4 regions of the Paenarthrobacter sp. CC6 genome follow, and region 1 is predicted to be linked to each of the others. Evidence: predicted binding sites of a transcription regulator. Region 1 holds the regulator's gene; each other region holds the start of a gene.
The links. Region 1 encodes Rex, which represses fermentation and respiration genes when NADH is low (regulators of the CRP and FNR family bind a similar motif). Its sites were predicted from a motif close to CTTGTGAANNNNTTCACAAG; they were not measured.

Region 2: the regulator Rex is predicted to act here: its motif matches at 989-1,008, upstream of PV760_RS12285 (queuosine precursor transporter).
Region 3: the regulator Rex is predicted to act here: its motif matches at 4,234-4,253, upstream of PV760_RS06705 (glyceraldehyde-3-phosphate dehydrogenase).
Region 4: the regulator Rex is predicted to act here: its motif matches at 3,637-3,656, upstream of PV760_RS21335 (ALF repeat-containing protein).

Annotation. Positions count from the first base shown of each region.
Region 1 is NZ_JARDAN010000004.1:133,009-138,931, reverse strand. It holds gene PV760_RS02315 (3-deoxy-7-phosphoheptulonate synthase) at 1-333, shown strand, start outside; gene PV760_RS02310 (helix-turn-helix domain-containing protein) at 473-685, shown strand; gene PV760_RS02305 (30S ribosomal protein bS22) at 850-948, shown strand; gene PV760_RS02300 (DUF559 domain-containing protein) at 1,116-2,081, opposite strand; gene PV760_RS02295 (HAD family hydrolase) at 2,239-3,057, opposite strand; gene PV760_RS02290 (glutaredoxin family protein) at 3,257-3,511, shown strand; gene PV760_RS02285 (redox-sensing transcriptional repressor Rex) at 3,588-4,295, shown strand; gene PV760_RS02280 (hypothetical protein) at 4,344-5,087, opposite strand; gene PV760_RS02275 (hypothetical protein) at 5,316-5,923, opposite strand, start outside.
Region 2 is NZ_JARDAN010000010.1:90,525-96,447, reverse strand. It holds gene PV760_RS12285 (queuosine precursor transporter) at 34-738, opposite strand; gene PV760_RS12280 (TetR/AcrR family transcriptional regulator) at 1,027-1,689, shown strand; gene PV760_RS12275 (TIGR01777 family oxidoreductase) at 1,689-2,603, shown strand; gene PV760_RS12270 (hypothetical protein) at 2,744-3,211, shown strand; gene PV760_RS12265 (MFS transporter) at 3,500-4,897, shown strand; gene PV760_RS12260 (response regulator transcription factor) at 5,082-5,744, shown strand; gene PV760_RS12255 (sensor histidine kinase) at 5,741-5,923, shown strand, end outside.
Region 3 is NZ_JARDAN010000006.1:403,796-409,718, forward strand. It holds gene def (peptide deformylase) at 1-519, shown strand, start outside; gene PV760_RS06690 (acyltransferase domain-containing protein) at 524-1,336, shown strand; gene PV760_RS06695 (HNH endonuclease family protein) at 1,321-2,121, opposite strand; gene PV760_RS06700 (hypothetical protein) at 2,241-2,450, opposite strand; gene PV760_RS06705 (glyceraldehyde-3-phosphate dehydrogenase) at 2,525-4,012, opposite strand; RNA gene rnpB (RNase P RNA component class A) at 4,277-4,663, opposite strand; gene PV760_RS06715 (YaaA family protein) at 4,721-5,485, shown strand; gene PV760_RS06720 (zinc ribbon domain-containing protein) at 5,504-5,923, opposite strand, start outside.
Region 4 is NZ_JARDAN010000039.1:436-5,519, forward strand. It holds gene PV760_RS21325 (SRPBCC family protein) at 1-404, shown strand, start outside; gene PV760_RS21330 (IclR family transcriptional regulator) at 428-1,237, opposite strand; gene PV760_RS21335 (ALF repeat-containing protein) at 1,405-3,453, opposite strand; gene PV760_RS21340 (amino acid permease) at 3,715-5,084, shown strand, end outside.

The DNA of each region.
Region 1 (5,923 bases):
AAACTGGCGGCCAAGGGACTCAACCCGCGCTTGATCGTTGATGCGAGCCATGCCAACAGCGGCAAGAGCCACCACCGGCAGGCAGAGGTTGCCCTGGAGATCGGAGCCCAGCTCGAAGCAGGTGCTTCCTCCCCGATTGCCGGCATCATGCTGGAGAGCTTCCTGGTGGGCGGTGCGCAGAACCTGGATGTTGCCAAGCAGTTGGCCGGTGAACAGGAGCTCGTGTACGGCCAGAGCGTTACTGATGCCTGCATGGAATGGGATGTCACCGCTTCGGTGCTGGAGCAGCTCGCGGCCTCAGCCCGGAAGCGCCGGGAAGTCTCGGGGGAGTAGTATCCCACTTCGTCGAAAGGCTTTCACATAGGCCCCATCAGCCTCTAGAGTATCTAGCACATGGTTGTTTGATGGCTCAGCATCGTCACACCGTTTCCTGGGGGTGTCCTAGTCGGCTGAGAGCAAAGGAATATGGGAAATGTCCGCGGAGACCAACTTCTCGAATGCGCGATTCATGACGGTGGCTGAAGTGGCCGACGTCTTGCGTGTTTCCAAAATGACCGTGTACCGCCTGGTCCACTCAGGGGAAATGCCGGCCGTCAGGTTTGGCCGCTCCTTCCGGGTCCCCGAAGAAGCCGTGGCCCAGTACCTCAAAGGTGCTGTGGTGGACGGACAATCCGAGACCGCCTGAGGCTGCCGGGGTCCGTCCAACGGACCGTGGTCATGGGGTACCCCTTTGAAGCGGTACTCTGTTAAGGAACGTTTTACGTCAATGTAAGAATCTGTCAGTTGTACTTGTCTGCTTCCGCGGATGTGTTCCAACAGACAGGAACTTCTAGTTTGTAAGGAACTTTCGTGGGTTCAGTTATTAAGAAGCGCCGCAAGCGTATGGCCAAGAAGAAGCACCGCAAGCTGCTTCGCAAGACTCGCCACCAGCGCCGCAATAAGAAGTAGAGATACTTCATCAAGCGTGAATGCCCGTTGCCTCTCGAGGTGGCGGGCATTTTTGCATCCCTGACGCTTGCTCACATCCCGCGGGTTTGGGTGTGACGCTTGCTCACGTTCCGTGGGTTTGGTGGTGACGCTTGCTCACGTTCCGCGGGTTTGGGTGTGGCGCTTGCTCACGTCCGGGGCCGTGCGAAGCCGGAACGGACTGCGGGGTCTACCCATCCTTGCCGCAACGCCCTCTTTATCTGCCGGGTAGCGTTTGCGAAATTGTCTGCGAGGTCGTCCTTCCCGAAGATGAGAACCGTCCACCCGGCAGCCCCGAACGCTTTATCCCTGCGCCGATCGCTAAAGATCTGCTCCTCCGTGAGGTGATGGCCGCCGTCGTACTGGATAGCGATCCGACGCTCCCGGTAACCGAGGTCGGCAGAAGGAGAGAGGGGATCGGCCGGCCGGAGCCGAAGTTGCAGTTCGGGTTCCGGAAGACCGTCGTCAAGCATCGCAAGACGAAGCAGCGACTCGGGGGCTGAGTCAGCGCCTACCCGCATCAGGTCGATTGCTTCCCGAGCCCGCACAACACCTTGAAGGTTCTTGTGGAGCTCCACCATCGAGCGGAGGGAAGCAATGGTTGCAAACGCTGTGTCCCGTTGTTCAAATTCGGGCCTGGGTACGCGGATGAGTTGGTCTCCGACGCAGACGAGTTCCTTCAACGGCAATATGCGGGCCAAATCCAGCCAGGTCCGGGACCGGGTGCTGATCCAAAACCCTCGGACCAACTCGACCTCGCTCTCCGCCACTACGACGCTATGCCCGGAGACGCCCTTTCGCCGCACGGCCGGCAGATTTCGAGGCTTGCTCAGGTGCAGCTCATTGGAACCGGCGAGCCACGGAGGGAGCGGCAAGCCGTGCAGCCGGGCGGCAGTGACGTGGGAAATCCAGGCCCCTGGACTCGCGACCGAGAGCGATCGGGCAGCTGCTTCAAGGTCGAAGTCCCAATCCGACGGTCGGTAGATACCTTTACTCACTGCTTCAATGCTGACGCGGTTCCAGAGATTGCGCGGCGCGAGACCGGCAGCCTTGGCCTCGTCAAGAGTGAACGGAGCGGATCCCAGTTGGGACGGAACGGGTTTCGGTATCTGCATACGGCATTGTTACCCGGATCCGGCTGTGAGCGCAGAAGTTATCCACAGGCGGGTCTGCCCGCATGAGGGGACGTGAGGGAGGGTTTGGTTCAAGCCGTGGGGATGTGAGGGAGGGTTTGGTTCAAGCAGTGGGGATGTGAGGGAGGGTTTGGCGACGCTAGAGGCGGGGGCCGCGGAATCGTGAGAAGCCGCGCCACAGGCCGTAGATCGCCCCTCCGACGGTGGCGGCTTTGAGGCCGAGGGTTGCCGCGCGTCGACCGGACCGGAAGTCGTATACGGGCCAGTTGTTGTCGCGGGCATGGCGTCGCAGCTTGGCGTCAGGATTGATGACGACGGGGTGCCCCACCATTGTCAAAAGCGGGATGTCGTTGGCGGAATCGCTGTAGGCCCAGCAGTGGTCCAGATCCAGGCCCTCCCGGTCGGCGACCAACTGCACGGCGACCGCCTTGGCCGGTCCGTGCAGGATGTCTCCGACCAATTTCCCCGTGTACATGCCCTCATGCACTTCACCCACGGTCCCCAATGCACCGGTGAGCCCGAGCCGGGTGGAAATTACGGTGGCAACCTCGATCGGCGTCGCCGTCACCAGCCAGACCTTACGGCCCACCCGGAGATGTTGCTCTGCGAGAGCCTTCGTTCCGGGCCAAATCCGGGACTCGATCATTTCGTCGTAGACCTCTTCGCCCAGGGCTTTGATGTCATCTACGGTGATGCCGGCCGCCAGGGTCAAGGCCGAGTCGCGAACGGCATGGACGTCCTCCATGTTCTCGCCGCGCATCACGAACTTAAATTGCTTCCAGGCGAACCCGGCCGCTTGCGGCAAGGTAAAGGCTTTGCGTTCATACATTTTGCGTGCGACGTGGAAGAGGCTCGCACCCTTCATCAACGTGTTGTCGACGTCGAAGAAAGCAGCTTCGCCGCTGTGCTTCTGCGCTTGGGCAGCAGCGGCAACGGCGACGTTCTTCTCCTCGGGCATGCCTTGAGTCTAGTCAATGGCGGGTACCCCGCGTTGAGGGCGCACTCGAAGGCCCTTACCTGTGGGGTGTGAGGGAGGGTTGGGTTGAAGGGGGTGGGGTGTGATGGAGGGTTGGAATTGAAGGGGGTGGGGTGTGAGGGAGGGTGGGGTTGAAGGGGGTGGGGTGTGAGGGAGGGGTGGGGCGGTTACCGTTAATCACATGGCTACTCCCGACGTCGTCCTCCTCACCAAAGCTGACTGCCACCTCTGCACGGACGCCCGCGCCGCCGTCGAACGCGTTACTGCGGGCCTCGGCTTGAGCTGGTCTGAACAGCGCATCGACGCCGATCCTCAACTTCAGGAGCGCTACGCGGAAGAGATTCCGGTGGTGCTGGTGAACGGTGTCCAGCGCGATTTTTGGAAGATCGACGAGGCCCGGCTGACCCGCACCTTGAAGAAAGCCCTGGAGGGCTGAGGGTGGCCTTGCCCGTATGTAGCGGCTTTTGTTGAGTCCGGCCGGGGGTCATAGAGTGGAACAACAAAGCGACGCAATGGAGAATACCGTGACTGCGCTGGAACCGTCCGCGGAAGCACTATCCGGGGACAACGAACCTGCGGCAAAGCAGATCCCGCCCGCGGCTGTGGCCCGGATGACCCTCTATTTGCGTGCGCTGAACTCGCTCTTGGCCGAAGGAGTTGAGCGCGTCTCCTCCGAAGCGCTGGCCGAGGCGTCAGGCGTCAGTTCCTCCACGCTCCGCAAGGACCTCTCGTACGTAGGCTCGTATGGCACGCGCGGGGTCGGCTATGAAGTCCAGTACTTGAGCCGTCACATCGCCGCGGCGCTGGGTCTGACCCATGACTGGAAAGTCGCCATCGTCGGTGCCGGCAACCTCGGCAAGGCCCTGGCCCGGTATGGCGGCTTCGAGTCCAGGGGATTCGACGTCGTAGCCATCTTCGACGCGGACCCCATGGTGATAGGCAACGAGGTAGGGTGGCTGCGCGTCAGCGACTCAGCCGAGCTTGAGCGGGTCCTGGAGCGAACCCACACGAACATGGTGGTGCTTGCCCTGCCGGCCACGGTGGCGCAGGCAGTGTGTGACCGGGTTATTGCCGCCGGCATCAGGAGCATCCTGAGCTTTGCTCCGGTGCTCCTGCAAGTTCCGCCGCACGTGAATCTGCGGAAAGTGGACATGGCCACGGAGCTGCAGATTCTTGCCTACCACGCACAACGGGCGCAGACCCCGGGCCAGGCTGTTTAGCCTTCGCCGGGTCCGCGCCCGTAGTGGTGTGTTTGGAACCCTGTCGCTTTAGCGTCCGGAGGGAGTCTGGTACGGGTTTCCGAACTGCGGTGTCTTGCGGAAGTACGGAGCCGACGCCGGCAGGTACAGCAGGACGATGGCTACGATTCCGAGCAGTGCTGAAAGCGTCGCCAGGCTGAGCGGCACGAGGGCAAAGATCGAGAGCGCGGCGAGGACCGTGCCGAGGATGCGGGCCCAGTTCTTGCCCTTGCGGACGTTGATGGCAACGAGTGCGTACAGGCCGGCACCAATGACACCGAGTGCAATCATGACGCCGACGATGAAGCCCTGGACGTCTTCAAAGCGGACATCCGCGGCGCCGCCGGCCGACATCTGGTCTTCGAACATGCTCCTGAAGGAGGGGTCGTTCAGTGCCGCCATGGAAATAAGGATGGAGATCAGCCAGATTGCGCCTGCGCCGACAATCAACCAGAAGGCGATGTTGACCATTTGCGGGACTGTGGCAGGACCCGGCTGCTGGCTCGGCCAGTTGGTGTCCTGACCGTACTGGGGCGCCTGGCCATAGGGCGAAGCGCCGGTCTGGCCGTACTGTGGGGCCGCTGGCGGCTGGGACTGCTGGCCGTACTGCGGTGCTGCAGGCTGGCCGTACTGCGGTGCTGCAGGCTGGCCATATTGCGGAGCTGCCGGCGGTGGGGACTGCTGGCCGTACTGTGGTGCAGCGGGCTGCGTGCCCGGCTGCTCAGGCTGGTTGGAGTCGCCCGGGTTCGACGGCGGGTATGGAGGGTTGCTCATGGCATTCCTTTGCTTGTTCGACTGCAGGTACGGCCGCCGGGATCAGCAAAGTGACCCTGCCCCCAGCGTGGTTCTGCTTCCACCGTACCCCCAGGGTCCCGCGCCGCTGCATACCACACGCAGGAATTTCAAGAGGGCAGGGAAAATCATCATGTTGGCGTACGTCTTCATGATGAAGGCCGCGGGAATCCCTGGGGATCCGGCCGCGGCCTTCATGCTCAGCAAGTGCTAAACGAAGTGTTTCTGCGATTCCGGGAGCCACATCATGATTGCTGCGGCAACAGCGGCCGCAGAACTGAGCAGCCCGAGGTTGAAAGTGATCAGGAGGAACAGCAGGGAGAAGACCGCGAAGCCGCCCAAAATGGAGAGGACCAGCCGGGCCCACCGGGCGCCCTCCTTCATGCGGATGGCGATGAAGGCGTAGACGGCGGCCATGATGATGCTGAAGACGAAGTTGAAGATCCCCGTCCCGATGGCCAGGGCTCCGAAGTAGTCGCGGTAGATGAAGATATTGGCGAAGTTGGCGATGACGCCCAGTGCCGCTGCGGCAATCCACAGCCAGTAGGACGTGGTGAGGGTCTTAGGGACGCCCGTGGTGTCACGGAATCTCTGGGCGATGTTGTTGAAGTCGAAACCGAAGACGTTCCGCGGAGGCGCGTTATAGCCGAGTCCGGCGGGCGGTGCGGGGTTCGGGCCGGCCGGTGCTGTGTAGGCGGGTTGTCCCGGCTGCTGGTAGGCAGGGGGAGGTTGGTAACCTTGCTGCCCTTGGTAGCCACCTGGCGGAACAGATCCGCTTTGGGGAGGCTGGTAACCGCCGGGAGGTTGGTAGCCCGCAG
Region 2 (5,923 bases), on a different contig from region 1:
AGCCCCAGCGTCCGCAGCGCTGTTCCGGCGAAGTCAGCTAACTCCGTAGCTCGGCTCGCGCTTCTTGATCCAGCCGACAACCAGCACGGTGACCGGCACGAACAGGAACTCCACGGCGGTCTTGTAGACGAAGCCCACCAGGACGTAGTTGACGAACGAGCCGGCGTCGGTGATGCCGATGACCGACGCCGCGATGCTGCAGAAAATCAGGGTGTCCACGAACTCGCCCACCACCGAGGAGCCCATGAGGCGGGCCCACAGGCTCTTCTCACCCGTGCGTGCCTTCATCTTCACAAGGATCCACGAGTTGATGGTCTGGCCGGCCAGGAACGCAAGCAGCGACGCGAGCACGATCTGCGGCACGGGACCGAGGGCGCCCTCGATGGCGGCCTGCTTGGCGGTTCCGTAGTCGTCGTTGAAGCCGGGAAGGATGATGATTACCCAGTAGCAGAGGGATGCGAACACCGAGAGGGCAAAGGAAGTGATGATGGCCTTGCGTGCCACTTTGAAGCCGTAGACCTCGCTCACGACATCGCCCAGGATGTAGGCCAGCGGGAACAGGAAGAACCCGCCATCGGTGATGATCGGCCCGAGCACCACACCCTTCGAGGCGCCGATATTGGACAGGATCAGCACCACGGCCATGACGGCAAGCATGATGCCGAAGTACGGTGATCCGATCGAGGCGAAGCGGGGTGCAGGCTTGCTCAGCGTGCTGGAGCCGGAGGGCGAGGGCATGGGTCATCCATTTCGTAGTGGTTCGCGCAGGCATCCTGTTCCGAGGAGCCCCGCTGTATTAGCACTGGGGTGGTGGGGCATGCAGCCGGCACCTCCACCATTCTCCCACCCCCTTCAACCAAACCCTCCCTCACACCCCACCCCCTTCAACCAACCCCCTCCCACACCCCCCACCCCCTTCAACCAACCCCCTCCCTCACACCCCACACCCCCTCCTCTTTTGAACACGTTCAAGAATGTGCCATACTCATTTCTGAACACGTTCAAAATTTCCGTCAGGAGCACTGCATGGCCGCGAAAAGTGAGCAGACCCGCCAACTGGTGGCCGACGTCGCGCTGAAGATGTTCCGCGAGGTCGGCTTTGAAAAAACCACCATGCGCGCCATCGCCCAGGAAGCCGGGGTGTCGGTCGGCAATGCGTACTACTACTTCGCGTCAAAGGATGAACTGGTCCAAGAGCTATACATCCAGGTACAGGATGAGCATGCAGTTGCCGCAGCGCAGGCACTCGAAAATGTCCAAGACCTCGCGGGCCGGCTCAAGGCGGTCCTCCACACCGGAATTGATGTCATGGCGCCGTATCACCAATTCGGTTCCGACTTCATCTCAACGGCCATCCGGCCGACGTCCCCTGTCAACCCGTTCGGCGAGGCGTCCACCGCCGCCCGCGACGCTTCGCTCGCGATCTTCCGTTCCGCCGTCGAGGGTTCCTCCCCCGCGGTCGCTAAGAAACTGCGCGCCGATCTGCCCGAATTGCTGTGGCTGGCATACATGGGCGTCGCGTTGTTCTGGGTTTACGACAAATCCGCGGGCCAACGCCGCACGCGAAAACTGATCGACGGTGCGGCACCGCTGGTGGCTCGTGGATTGTCGCTCGCGAAAATTCCCGGAGTGAGCAAGGTGTTTGACGACGTCCTGGGACTCGTCCGCAGCGTGAAGGAGGACTCGTGATGACCCGGACCGTGGTGATCGCGGGCGCGAGCGGCTTCATCGGCAGCTACTTCCGACGGCGGTTTGCTGATGACGGATGGCAGGTGCGGACGGTTGGACGCGGCCCTTCGTCTGACGCGCAATGGAACGACGACGGCGCCATCACCAAGGCGCTGGACGGCACGGAACTGCTGGTGAACCTCGCCGGACGATCCGTGAACTGCCGCTATGACGAGCGCCACCGTCAGGAAATCCTGGACTCCAGGGTTTTGACCACACGGGCATTGGGCCGGGCCGTTGCTGCATGTGACGAGCCGCCCAGGACCTGGATCAACTCAAGTACCGGCACCATTTATCGGCATGCCGAGGACCGTCCGCAGTCAGAGATCTCAGGCGAACTGGGCAGCGGGTTTTCCGTCGACGTTGCCCGGGCATGGGAAGACGAGTTGGCGTCGGCTGTTGTGCCGGAGACCCGGAAGATTCCGCTCAGGATTGCGATCGTGCTGGGTCCCGGCGGCGGGGTCATGACTCCTTTCCGGAACCTTGCGCGGCTGGGTTTGGGTGGGCACATGGGGCCCGGAAGGCAGAAGTTCAGCTGGATCCATGTGGAGGACCTGTTCCGGACAGTGTTGTTTCTCCACGAGCGGCCTGAGCTGACCGGTCCGGTCAACGCAGCGTCACCCTACCCGGTGGACAATCGGGAGCTGATGGCACTGGTTCGGCGGAGCCTTGGTATTGCGTTTGGCATCCCGACGCCGTCGTGGCTGCTCGAGGCTGGCTCTGTTCTCATTCGGACCCAGACCGAGCTGGTGCTGAAGAGCCGGTGGGTGGAGCCCCGGAAACTGCTCGACGCGGGGTTCGCATTTGAATACCCATCGTTGGCCGGTGCGCTTAACGAGATCGCCACGGGGCGCCCCAAACCCTCACTCACGTAACCACCCCATCCGCCCAACCCTCACTCACGTAACTATCCCATCCGCCCAACCCTCACTCACCAAACCGCCCCATCCGCCCAACCCTCACTCACCAAACCGCCCCATCCGCCCAACCCTCACTCACCAAACCGGGAGCAACTATGAACGATGACAGTTGGGCGGACGAGTCCGAGTACGGACTGGTGGCGCTTGGGTCGCGGAATAGCCGGCGATACGGATCGAAAGACCCGGTAGTGATCGGAGGCGGAGGCCTCGCTGTCGGCGTCGCGGTGGCGCATCTGACTTTCTGCCTGTTGCTTGCAGTCCAGTCACCGGGGGGCTGGGCCCTCGTCTTCTTCATATACAGCCTGATTCCAGTGTGGGCTATCGGTGTTACGGCCGGATCTCTGCTCGGCCTCGTCCTGCGACGCATCACCAACCAATGGATCCACGTGGCGGTCTTTTTCCTCGCCCCGTTGCTCGTCTGCGCGCCATTCGGCGGGCTCTCCCCGAACGGCGCGATCTTCTTTTCAATGTCCATAGCCATTGCAGCTGGCTTCGGACGGCTCGCAGTCTGGAAGCTCGTTCGCATCAATAGGCCCCTCCCGATCATGGACGGATGGATGTGAGCAAGCGTCCCCACCAAACCCTAGGGATGTGAGCAAGCGCCGGTTGTACCCGGAACGGGACCCCCTCCACCTCACCCCGAAACCTAAGGAAGTGTTAGGAAATCCCCTCCCACGTTGGTTGTGCCGTGCATCACCCATAGTTTGGAATACGTCCTCTTCACCCCAAGAGGGCCTTTCTTAGTCGACGAAGAGCCATGCGCAAGGACGCCATGAGCACGAGCTTCATGGACAGAACGAACTCATGCAAGACACGGCTGCCGCATGCGCAGCCGCCAGGAAGGTTCATTGATGAGCACCCAACAAGCTGCACCTCTGAGCGAAGCCGCCCAGACACGCAAGGCAGTGAGCAACATCCTCAAAGGCTCCGCGGGCAACCTCGTGGAGTGGTTCGACGTATACGTCTACACCGCTTTTGCGGCGTATTTCCAGTCGCACTTCTTCAACTCCTCGGACGATCTCCAAGCCGGCCTTGAAGCGATGGCCGTGTTCTCGACGTCGTTCCTCATGCGCCCGATCGGTAGCTGGTTCTTTGGTCGCTACGCCGACCGCAAGGGCCGTAAAGCCGCGCTTACTCTCAGTGTGACCATGATGTCCGCCGGCTCGTTCGCCATTGCGATCATGCCGACCCAGGACGTCATCGGTCTATGGGCCATGATCCTCCTGGTCTTCATCCGCATGGTCCAAGGCTTCTCGGTGGGCGGCGAGTACGGAACCAGCGCCACCTACATGTCCGAGGCTGCTACGGCCAAACGCCGCGGCTTCTTCTCCAGCTTCCAGTACGTGACGCTGATTGGCGGCCAGATGCTGGCACTCCTGGTGCTCGTGATCCTGCAGAACACCATGAGCAAGGAAGACCTGACCGCGTGGGGTTGGAGGATTCCGTTCGCGATTGGTGGCGTCGCTGCCCTGGTAGTGCTCTGGCTGCGACGCTCCATGGAAGAGACCCTCTCTGCCGATCAGCTGCGCGCTGCGCACATCAAGGTTGAAGGCGAAGCCCAGCCGGGCACCATGAAGCTCCTGTTCACCAAGCATTGGAAGCCGCTGCTGATCTGCATCGGCATCACGCTCGGCGGCACGGTTGCCTTCTACACCTACACCAACTTCATCCTGAAGTTCATGAACGATACGTCCGGTATAGCCAAGACGGACACCTCCGTGATCAACTTCTGGGCGCTGTTCATCTTCATGCTGCTCCAGCCCGTCTACGGCATGCTTTCGGACAAGATCGGCCGGAAGCCGCTGCTGATCTGGTTCGGTGTGACGGGCGTTCTGTTCACGTGGCCTTTGCTCTCGGCGCTGGCCGGGACCAAGGATCCGTTCGTGGCATTCCTGCTGATGTTCGGCGGCCTGTTGATGGTGGGTGGCTACACGTCCATCAATGCCTTGGTGAAGGCCGAACTCTTCCCGGCATCCATCCGTGCGCTCGGTGTGGGCCTCGGCTACGCGATCGCCAACTCGCTGTTCGGCGGTACGGTTCCGCTGATTGGTGCAGCTTTGCAGAAGTCGGACCAGGTGGACCTGTTCTTCACCTACGTCACGGCGGCCATCTTCATCTCGCTGCTGGTGTACATCTTCGCGCTGAAGAACAAGAAGCCGACGCACTTGGATGCGGAGCAGGGCCACGCGTTCAAGGCCCGGGCCGCTGCAGACGACGACGGCGACAAGAAGGATCGCGTCAACGCCTGACTTGGCTGCCTCTTGGGGCCCGCTCTGCACTCTTTGGATACTCCGAAGGGCGCAGAGCGGGCCTCACAACGTTAAGCTCTAGTAGCGAACCCAACCAGCGAACCCAACCAGCGAACCCAACCAACGAACCCGACCAACGAACCCACCAGCGATCCCCGCTCAGCGAACCCCGAAGGACTACACCGTGCATGTGCTCATCGTCGAGGATGACGACGCCATGGCCTCAGCCTTGAGCGCCGCCGTCGCCTCTGCCGGGCACAAGCACACCCGGGTTTCCCGCGGCGAGGACGCGCTCCTGGCCCACCGTCAGCACGAGGTCATCCTGCTCGATCTGGGCTTGCCGGACCTTGATGGCCTGGACGTCCTCAGGAAACTCCGCCAGGTCACGCAGATCCCCATCCTGATCCTGACGGCCCGCGATGACGAGCGGAGCGTGGTCCTTGGCCTTCGCTCGGGCGCCGACGATTATCTGGTGAAGCCCGTGAAACTCGTGGAATTGCTGGCCAGGATCGAGGCGGTGACGCGCCGGACCAACCGCGGCGGCCAGGCAGCACCACACACTATCGCCCTCGGTGAGCTGGAGGTGGACCTCGACCGCCGTGTGGCATCGGTCGGCGGCAAGCAACTGGCCCTCACCGCCACGGAGTTCGACCTCCTGGGCCTGCTGGTCAGGCATGCGGGCTCGGTGGTCACCCGGGAACAAATCCTGGACGCGCTCTGGGGCGACGCGTTTCTTGCGCACTCCCGGTCGTTGGATGTGCACCTGACCGGTCTCAGGTCCAAGCTCCAGCTGCCCGGCTTCATCATCAATGTCCGGGGCGTCGGCTACCGCGTCGAGCAGCCGTGAAACTCCGGGTCCTGGGCATCCTCAGCCTGCTGGTGGTGGTGATTGTGGTGACGGTGTCCAGCGTGATCCTGACGTCGGCCAGCCGGGAGCTCACGCAGGAGCTGCAGATCAACAGGGTCGCTGCCCTCAACCGCTTCGCCCAGCTGGCCAGTGACGCCCTGGAGGACAACAACACCACT
Region 3 (5,923 bases), on a different contig from region 1:
AGCGAAGTCGAAATTTTCGACGACGAACTGCGCACCCTGATCGCTGACATGTTCGAGACGAACGACGCCGCCAACGGTGTGGGCCTCGCCGCCCCTCAGGTCGGCGTTGGCAAACGCATTTTCGTCTACAAGTACGAGAACAACGACGACGTCCCGCCCCAAGGCGTGGTAGTGAACCCGGTCCTTACGCTCTCCAAAGTTTCCGGTGCCCTTCCGGATCCTGACGAGGACGTTGAAGGCTGCTTGTCCTTCCCTGGCGAGTACTACCCTTTGCAACGTGCTGATTGGACCCGGGTCCAGGGTTTTGATGGCGACGGCAACCCCGTGGAATTTGAAGCGACCGGTTGGTTCGCCCGGATTCTTCAACATGAATACGATCACTTGGACGGCAAGCTCTACGTCAACCGCCTGGTGGACCGCTATGCCAGGAAAGCGATGAAGCAGGCCAAGAAGAACGGTTGGGGCAAGCCCGGCCTGACCTGGATGCCCGGCGTCGATCCCGATCCCTTCGGACACTAGGCCCATGGACACCAGCACGCACGCCGAGCTGTTCAAACTCCTGGACATCAGCGCCGAGGACGCTCCGGAGTGCGCCCGTCTGTTGGCCACTCCCCCGGCCGCGGACGTCGTCCGCGCGTTGGACGCCTTGCAGGGCAGGCTGGGAGCTTTTCCGCTGCACAGCATCACGGCAGAGGGTGCATCGGAAGCGACCTGGATAGAAGCACTGCTTCGCTTCGCCCCGTCGGTCCACGACTATCATGCCGGCCTGGGAATCGGCGTGGACGTCTCCGCTGCGTCCCTGGCAGACGTCGGACTGCAAATGCGGATCAACCGCCGGGTCCATGGGCGTTTCGGGCTCGACACCTGGTCCTGGCTGACGCTGCACATGGCCGGCAATCTTTTCAGGCTCGGCAGGCTGCAGTTCCATCTGGTGCCTGATGAGGGTTACGCCTCGGGCTGGGTGCTGGGTGTGCATATCCCCGAAGACGGCGGGCTCTCCCCCGCTTTGGTGGACGAGAGTTTCGCAGAGGCCCGGGATTTCTTCGCACGCCATTTTCCTGACAAGCCGGTGGCAGTGGCCACCTGTGACTCGTGGATGCTCGATCCCTATCTGGCAAAGCGGCTGCCAGAGAGCAACATCGCCTCATTTGCCCGCCGCTTTACCGTGGACCGCTGCACGGACGCAGCTACGGATGCCGTGTACTTCACCTTCCGGCAGCGCGGCATGCACGACCTGGAGAAGCTCCCGCGGGAAACCTCACTTCAGCGCGTAGTTCTGGAGAGAATCGACGACGGCGGCACTTGGCAACTCGGGCATGGTCACCTGGCGTTGTAGATCGTCTGCTGATCCGGGCAGGAAGATAGAACGCTCTTCATGGCGTCTTTCTCCGCTTGGGTGACCCACAACCGGTAGGCCGTCTTCACCGAGATCTGCCGGGCAACGTAGTGGCAGCGGAAGTTCTTGTTGGCCGGCAGCCACGTCGCGGCATCGCCGGCGCCTTTCTTGACGTTTGCCGGACCATCCGCCGCAATCAAATTCAGCGGGTCGTTGGCGAGGGTCTGCCTCTGCTGGATGGTCAGCTGCTGGGCGCCTTTTTGCCACGCGTCGGCCAGCGCCACCACATGGTCGATTTGCACGGCGGAGCTGGTTTCCTGGCCCCTTGTGAAGGATATTTGCCTTCCCGTGTAAGGCTCGTTCAACGTCCCGGAGGCCACCTTGCAGGAGGAGCCGTCCATGAACTTGACTGCACTCAGGTCGCGCCGGAGGATGTCGTTGCGGGTATCGCAACCGTTCCGGTCCGCATCGGCCCACGCCTGTCCAAAGGCGGCCCTGTCATAGTCCGTTTTCGGCGCCCGCCCTTTGACCGGCAACTGGTCCAGGGCCTCCGAGGCCTTTTCGGATACGACCGCCGCCGCGCCGCGCACAGGCTTCATCCATTCGGGGTTGTAAACCGGGGCTTCGCTGGGGCCGGACTGCGGAGGTTGAGCTGCTTCAAACTGGCCCACGGTGAAGAACCAGGACAGCCCGGCGACAATGGTAGCGGCAGCCAGTGCCAGAACCGCCCACGCTTGACGGGAACGGCGGCGGGCGCGTTTATAGGCGGACCAGGTGATGCTCAAGGGACTCCATCCAACGGGGCAGGCAGTGTCTTACGAGCGTAGGACACGGCCCCGACAGTCAGAGTCGGTATCCACAATGTGTAGGAGAAGTCACACTACACAGAGGGTGAAAGAGCAGGTTATTGCTCGCGCGCCACGCGTTGGAGGTCCTCGGCGGCAAGAGCCAGCAGGCCCCGCAGTTGTTCCACGCGCTCGTCGGTGACGTCCCCGGCAGCATTGGCCGCAACAGCTTGGTCCAGAAGCTTCTGGGCTTGCTTATGGTTGGCCTTGGCGACGTCCAGGGCGTGCTCCAGCGTGGTCTCATGTTCCATCGTTGATTCGTTTTCCATGAGACCCATTCTGGTCAGGTTTCCCGGCCGTTTCCAGTGACCCGGCCGGGAAACCCGTGTTAACTGCTGTCGACCTAGGCGCCGGCCGTTTCGAGTACGGCAATGGGAGCGATGACATCCCGGGCCGGGAACGACGGCGGGTTCACGCCGGCCATTTCTTCCATCACACGGACAACCTGGCAGGAGTAGCCGAACTCGTTGTCGTACCAGACGTACAGCACGAGGTTCTTGTCGTTGGAGATCGTGGCGAGGCCATCGACGATGCCGGCCCGACGGGAGCCGACGAAGTCCGTCGAGACTACATCGGGAGAATCGATGTAATCGATCTGCTTGCGGAGATCGGAATGCAGAGACATTTCACGCAAGAAGTCGTTGACCTCGTCGCGCGTGGTGCCCTTCTCCAGGTTGAGGTTCAGGATGGCCATGGAGACGTCCGGGGTGGGTACACGGATGGCGTTGCCTGTCAGCTTTCCCTGCAGTTCGGGAAGGGCCTTGGCCACTGCCTTGGCGGCACCGGTCTCCGTGATCACCATGTTCAGCGCAGCGGAGCGTCCGCGGCGGTCACCCTTGTGGAAGTTGTCGATCAGGTTCTGGTCGTTGGTGAACGAGTGAACCGTCTCGACGTGGCCGTGAATGATGCCGAACTTGTCGTTGATGGCCTTCAGCACGGGAGTGATGGCGTTCGTGGTGCAGGATGCGGCGGTGACGATCTTGTCGTCGTCACTGATGTCGCGGTGGTTGATGCCGTGAACAATATTCTTGAGGTCACCCTTGCCCGGCGCCGTCAGCAGGACGCGGGCAACGCCCTTGCTCTGCAGGTGCTGGGAGAGGCCATCGGCGTCGCGCCAGCGTCCGGTGTTGTCGACCACCAGGGCGTCCTTGATTCCGTACTCGGTGTAATCAACAGTTGCGGGGTTGTCCGAGTAGATGACCTGTACCTGGACGCCGTTGGCGGTGATGGTGTTGGCTTCCTCATCCACGCGGATGGTGCCTTCGAAGGAACCGTGAACGGAGTCGCGACGCAGCAGGCTCGCGCGCTTCACGAGGTCGTTGTCGGCGCCCTTGCGGACCACGATGGCGCGCAAGCGCAGGCCGTGGCCGCCACCGGCCTTTTCGATCAGGATGCGGGCCAGCAGACGGCCGATACGCCCGAAACCGTAAAGAACGACGTCGGTGCTGGTGCGGTCGTCAGCGCCGCGCTTGCCAACGATCTCGGCGAGCTCGGAGCGCAAGTACTCGTCCAGGGAGGCGCCATTGCCTTCTGCCCGGTACTTTTCCGTCAAACGTGCAATATCAATGGCTGCTGCGCCGAGCTCCAGCTCGGAAAGGGCGTTCAGCAGGGGTGCCGTCTCCTCGAGCAGGAGCTCGTGGTTGCTCATCCGGCGTGCAAAGCGGTGGGCCTTGAGGATGTTCATGGTGGACTTGTTGATCAAGCTCCGGCCGTGGATGCTGGTGACCACGTTGTTTTCCCGGTACAACCGGCCGATCACCGGAATCATGGCCTCGGCGAGAGCCTCCCGGCCCATCCACTTATCAAGACAAGAATCTGACGTCTGGCTCACAGAACTACCTTCCTTGGGTCAACCACATACGTCCTCGTATGCGGATGGCGGCGGCCGCCCGGAGTAGTCCTGCGGCACATGCGCCGGCGGGCTTCGGTCCACCCACAGCGCCTTGAACGAGAGCAAAGAAAATCCGCCGGCTGCGAACGCAGTCCCGGCGGCAGAACATCTACGTTCAGTAACCATTCTAGGCGGGAAGGCCGGGGCATGGTCGTCCCGGAGGCGTGAAATCACTCACACGCCCGTCATTCAGGGAGTCATAAATGGATGGGTTGACCGATACGCCGGGTTCTGTCATCCCCTTCCGTTACCGGAAAGGGAGAGGCGGCCATCCATCTACGAACGCCGTTGCCGACGCCCTCCAGCAGCCTACCCGGACACTCGGGCGAGCAGCCCTCGAACGTGTCCTGTCTGGCCTTGCTCCGGGTGGGGTTTACCTAGCCTCCCCGGTCACCCAGGGAGCTGGTGGTCTCTTACACCACCGTTTCACCCTTACCTGCTGCCCCGGTGCAATACCGGGACGCAGGCGGTCTGTTCTCTGTGGCACTGGCCTGCGGGTTACCCCGAGTGGGCGTTACCCACCACCCTGCTCTGTGGAGCCCGGACGTTCCTCGAGCCACTTTCGTGACGCGCGGCCGCCTGGTCAACCCATCCGCCGTACAGTCTACCGGCGTCCAGGACGGCCCAAGTCACCGGTAATATCGACTGGTGCTGATTCTCCTGCCGCCCTCAGAAGGCAAAACCCCCGCCCTCAAAGGACCTGCCATCGAATGGGAGTCGCTGAGCTTCCCGGAACTGAACCCGTACCGGGCCAAGGTCCTTGAAGCTCTGGGGACAGTGAGCGCGCACGAGGACGCCCTGGCGTTACTGGGCGTCGGCGCCTCGCTGCGGGACGACGTCGAACGTAATACCCGGCTGCACGCCGAACCCGCGGCTCCCGCGCACCAGGTCTATTCGGGAGTCCTGTACGACGCCCTCGGCTTCAAGACCATGACGCCGGCCCAGCGCCGCAAGGCGACGGAGTCCATCCTGGTTGTTTCCGCTTTGTGGGGAGCCATTGGCTTTGGTGACCACGTGCCCGCCTACCGTCTGTCGATGGGAACCGCACTGCCCGACGTCGGACGCCTCGCCTCCTATTGGAAGCCGCAGCTGAACGCCGCCCTCGCCCAGCGGGTCGACGGCGAACTGCTGGTGGACTGCCGCTCCAGCACCTACGCCGCAGCGTGGGCTCCCCCGGCCGCACAGACGGTGAACGTCAATGTGTTCAACGAGGCGAACGGCAAGCGCACCGTGGTGAGCCACTTCGCCAAGCACACCAGGGGTGAGTTGGCACGGCATCTGCTGACCAGGCGCGGCAAGGCTCCGGAAACTCCGGATCAGCTCCTGAAGGCCGCCAGCGAAATCCGGACCGCCGAACTGGTTGAGGGCACCGCCCGGAAGCCACACGCCCTGAACATCATTCTGTCCAACTAAGGCCGTGCCCGGGTCAGGTCAGTTCCACTCCGCTGAACGGACCAGGATGACGCCGGAGTCCGGGCAGAAAACGATGTCGTCCTCCGCTGCGGCTTTGACCTCGGCAAGGTCACCTGGGCTGAGCATCATCCCCGAGCCTTCGGACTTTCCGTGGAACAGCCGGGCAGCACCGACTCCACGCTTGGCGATGGTCTTTTCGTACACCGCGAGCATCCCCGGGTCCAGCGCCTCGGCGAATACAGCCCGTTGCCCGCGAACCACTGTCTCCTCGGCCGCGATCTCCGCGATCGCTTCGTCCAGTTCAGAGCGGATGCTGCCGAACGAACCCTGGATGTCGTCAACAATGGCTTGCTGGGCAGCCTGGCGTTCACGCAGGGTGTCCAGGCGCTCCAGGATCTCAAGCTCAACGTCTTCAAGGTCCGAACGGCGCTTGTTCAG
Region 4 (5,084 bases), on a different contig from region 1:
CGGAGCGGGTTTTCGACACCTGGACGGATCCTGACAGGTTTACTGAGTGGATCGGCGGCGTCACACGCGTGACCGATCTCGTTGGCTCCACCGACCAGGCCGGCAGCAGCTATACGGTGTGGTTCGGCCGGATGGCGAGTCCCACGGAAGTCATCGCTGCGGAACGGCCGCGGCACATCCGCACCCGCTTCGGCAACGCGATCCTCAAAGGGGAATCGGATGTCACGTTCACCTCGGAAAGTGGTGGCACGCGCATCCAGCAGCTGTTCGAAACACGCGGACTGGTGTCCACGGTGGTGGGACGACTCTTCGCCACGGGATCCTACCGGGGCAGTTTCCGGGGCGAGCTGGAAGCTTTCCGCGCCATGGTTGAACGCGACTCCCCCGGGCCGGGCAGCCGCTAGGGTGCATCGGCGCTTACTAAGCGTCAGCCCGCCGTCGGGCGACCATGGATCCGGACCGACAGTTCGTCGGCGGCTTTCCTGATCCGCGCGGCCAGTACGGGCCATTGCTCAGCCGGCACTTTGTCCTCCAGGAACGTGACGGCGACTGCCGCCGTCGGCCATCCAACGTGGTCAGTCACGGCGACGGCGATGGAGCCGAACCCGGGAGTGATTTCGCCGTTTTCCGTGGCGTAGCCACGCTGGCGCACCTGGTCCAAATGGGACGACAAGGCGGAGTACTTCATGATGGGAAACTCGACATCGTGCCGGGACGTGAAGGCCGCAGCGTTCGGGTAGAGGGCGCGGACCTGCGACTTGGGCAAGGCGGCGAGGATTGCCCGACCGGACGCGGTGAGGTGGCTGGGAAGTCGAACCCCGACGTCGGTCACCAGGCTTGGGCGGTTCTTGGCACGTTCTTCCACGATGTAAAGGACATCGCGGCCATGGAGCACAGCCAGGTGTGCGCTCTCGCCGATGACGTCAACCAGCGACGCCAGCATGGGGCGACCCAGCCGGGACAACGGCTCCTGCCGCGAATAGGCGGAGCTGAGTTCGAAGGCACTGATGCCGAGCCCGTAGCGCTGCTCCTCATGCAGATGGAGGACGAAGCCGTTCGCCTCCATAACGCCCAGAAGGTGGTAGACACTGGACCGCGGCAGGCCCAGTGCCGTGGCGATATTCGACGCCGCCATCGGCCCTCGCCGCGAAGCCAACAGTTTCAGGATGCGCAAGGTGTTTTCGGCAGCCGGGACTTTGGACGTGGCCTTGCCGGGCGCGGTGGGCGTGGTGGTCATGGTTCCTCGCTGCTGGGTGATCTTGAGGGGCGCCGGAGCATACTGTCCGGTATCCCGTACTCAAGCGTGCACCTTTCACAAGGCATTGACCAGCACCGGGCCGCCGGGAGTGTCCGGTATACCGGACACTCCGACGACGTTTTCCGACTGCCCGGAGGCGTTGCCTGCTATCCCTCGTCTGGGGAGGGACCCTTGCGGCGCAACAGGAACGTGATGGCTCCAGCTGCTGCCAGGACCAGTGCCACGATGAGGCCGATGGTCCAGCCACTCATGCCCGCGGAAGAAGCAGCCATCGGAGCAGCCGCCTCCTGTGACTGGGAATCCACCGAGGTGGAGCCCTTTGCTGCCGAGGTCGTCGGCGGCACGGAAATGCTCGGTGTGGCGGACGGTGTTGCTGCGGGCTTTTCTACGGACTCCGTGACAGCTCCGGTCTCAGCAAGTCCGACGGCGGGAGCGTACTCGCGCGGCCACGGAATGACGATCGGGGCTGCACCTGTTCCGGAATGCTGCGATGCATCAACGCTGCCGGCCGCAAGCTGCCCACCAGCGGCTTCGGCCTGGCGTGCGGCTTCAGCTTGACGTGCGGCCTCGGCTTGGCGTGCGGCTTCAGCGGCCTTCGCAGCGTCAGCCGCCCTACCGGCGTCGAGGATTGCCTGGTCAGTGAGCCGCGACAGCTCTGCGAGAGCGGTGTTTACGGCGGCGGTATGCCGGGCATTCGCCGCGTCCTTTTCGGCAGCAGTGAACTGTTCGCTTGATGCAAATGCCTGAAGTTCCGCTCGCCCGCCCGCCATCGCTACGCCAGCAGCAGTCTGGAGCTCCGGAGAATCGAGCCTTATGAGACCGTCGGCCAATTCCGAGTTATCCAAGTACTGCGCGTCGGAGTGTCCGTACTCGAGGAAGTACCGGACATCTGCATGGTTGACGGACTTAACAGCGTCCTTAGCAGCCTGGACCACGTGCACGCCGCCCGCGGCCATGTGCTGGAAAGCACGCTGCCTGTCGTTAACAAAGGCTGCACTGTCCTGTTCGCTCGCGAGACCGTGACCATCGGCAATGAAGTCCTTGACGGCAGAGTTCCCACCCAGCAGAGCAGCCTCAGCTGCCTTCCGCACTTCAGGCGTACCCACCAATGCGAGGTCCAGTGTGGCCTGGCGGGCTTCCATGATCAAAGGATCAAGATCAGCTCCAGGGGCCGTTAGCGTCGACAGCAAAGCCGGAAGCTCGGCGGCGGCCTTTTTGAATGCAGCCTTGGCGGGCTCTTGGGATGCGAGCCGGGCTTTGTCTATGGCCTGCTTGGGCCAAGCCTGCGAGAAGCGATAGTCCCGCTCTTCCAGCAAGCGCCTCAGGTCGGTCTTCTTGGGGCCATCAACGGCGTGTCGCGCGTTCTCCAGAGCAGTCTTCGCGCGATCCGCCACGGCTGCCGAGCCAGCAGGGTTGGCTGCGATATCTGCCCTCACAGCGTCGAGTGATTTGGTGACCGTAGTCAATTTTTGGTCCTGCGCTGCGGCAACGAACTGACCGTAGCGCAGGTATGTAGCAAGGACTTCAGGGTCGTAGGTGTCCAGAGCAGCCTGCGCTCCGCGAGTGACGGCGGCAATGGGCGAATTGGTCAGGTAGGTTACTGCCTCACGATCCTGGCCCTGAGCGGTCTTTTGCCAGCCTTCGAGAACGAACTTCTCGACAGCCTCACTGCCGTTGTCCAGGCTCTTGGAAGCAGCCATCCGGATGGGGCCTTCGTAGTTGAGGAACCGAGTGGCCGTTATCCGCAGGTCGAGATCCCAGGCGCCGGCCCAGCCCTTTGACAGGAAGCTCGTGATCACGCTGGGGTCGTTAGTCGCCAGTACCCTGACGGCGCTCTCCCTGACATGCTCGCTCCCCCGTGTCGTCAGCTCGGTGACCAGCTGCTTCCGGTCAGCTGCCAGCGCGACGTCCTGCCCGCCGTCGAGGAATGCCTGGACCGCGTCCGGCCCACCCACCAAGGCGGCAGCGGCGGCGGTGCGGATTGCGGGACCGCCGGTCTTCCAGAGCTCAACCACGCCAGCGGCGTCACTCACCCGTTCCACGAAAGGCACGGGAGCTTGCGAGGCGTTCGGAACCTCAAAATTCGGCACGTCATAGGCCTGCGCGGGTGCGGCAAAGAGCAAGGATGCCCCGGCCACTACGGCAACAACGGCAGCTGCCCAACGGCGTCGGGTAGCGCGGATTACGGAAATCATGAGTCCCCCAAGTAACAGATGCAAGAGTCAGCACAGAGTTCAAAGGGGGCGACGCGAAATGCGAGGGATGCCTGACCGTGTTGAAGAGCTGTCCGCGGTCATCATATCCGACCGGGAACTATGACTTTTACCACCCTCTGATGAGACCCACAGCATGGTGTCTGCGATCAAAGACACCAATCACCCGTGAGTCCGATCACAAGGCCGTCAAAAGTGATCTGCTGGATAGCGATCCCCTCCCAAAGACGAGAAGGTTTTACTATGCAACAAACCAAGCTGGCTGTGGAGAGCTCTGTCCTCCAAGCCGCAGGTACGGCGCTCAGCCGAGGCCTCAACGTCCGTCACATCCGCTTCATGGCACTCGGATCCGCGATCGGCACCGGCCTGTTCTACGGCTCGGCATCCGCCATCCAAAAGGCCGGACCGGCCGTCCTGCTCGCCTACATCATCGGCGGCGCGGCCGTGTTCATGGTGATGCGGGCGCTTGGCGAAATGGCCGTCCGACACCCCGTGTCCGGCTCGTTCGGCCAATACGCGAGCCGCTACCTGGGGCCTTTCGCCGGTTTCGTAACCGGGTGGACCTATGTGTTCGAAATGGCGATCGTGGCAATCGCCGACGTCACGGCCTTCAGTATCTACATGGGCTTCTGGTTCCCACAGGTGGACAGATGGATCTGGGTGCTGGCGATCATCCTGTTCCTGGGCGCCATGAACCTGCTCAGCGTGAAGGTGTTTGGTGAGCTTGAGTTCTGGTTCTCGCTGATCAAGGTGGTGGCGATTATCGCCATGATCGTGGGCGGTGCGGCGATCATCGTGTTCGGTTTCCAAACGGGCGACGGCGGTGGCGTGGCACCGGGGCTGGGGAACCTCGTGAACCACGGCGGTTTGTTCCCCAACGGATTCGAAGGGCTCCTGGCAGCGTTCGCCGTCGTGATGTTTGCCTTTGGCGGGATCGAAACGATTGGCATCACCGCGGGCGAAGCCGCCGACCCCAAAAAGGTCATCCCGCAGGCCGTCAACACCGTGCCCGTGCGCGTGCTCCTGTTCTATGTGCTGACTTTGGGCGTGCTGATGAGCATCTTCCCGTGGAACGAGATCGGCAGCAGCGGCAGCCCGTTCGTGCAGATCTTTGACGGACTGGGCATCCCGGCCGCTCCGCACATCCTCAACGCCGTGGTCATCACCGCCGCGCTGTCGGCGATCAACAGCGACATTTTCGGGGCCGGGCGCATCCTGTTTGGTCTGGCGCAGCAGGGCCACGCGCCCAAGAGCTTCAGCAAGATTTCCCGCCACGGCGTTCCGTGGATGACCGTGGTGATGATGGGTTGCATCCTGCTGGTGGGCGTCGTTTTGAACGCCGTCATCCCCGAAGACGTGTTCGTGCTCATTGCCTCGATCGCCACCTTCGCCACCGTGTGGGTCTGGGTGATGATCCTGGTTTCGCACGTCGCGATGAAGCGGGAGATCAAGCGCAAGGGCCTGCCGGCGTCGGAATTCGGCTCGCCGCTCTGGCCTGCTGCGTCCATCCTGACCATGGCGTTCATGGCGATGGTCATCGTGATCCTCGGAGTCTTCGAGGACACCCGGGTTGCGCTGTATGTTGGCGGAACCTGGCTGGTACTCCTGTTCGT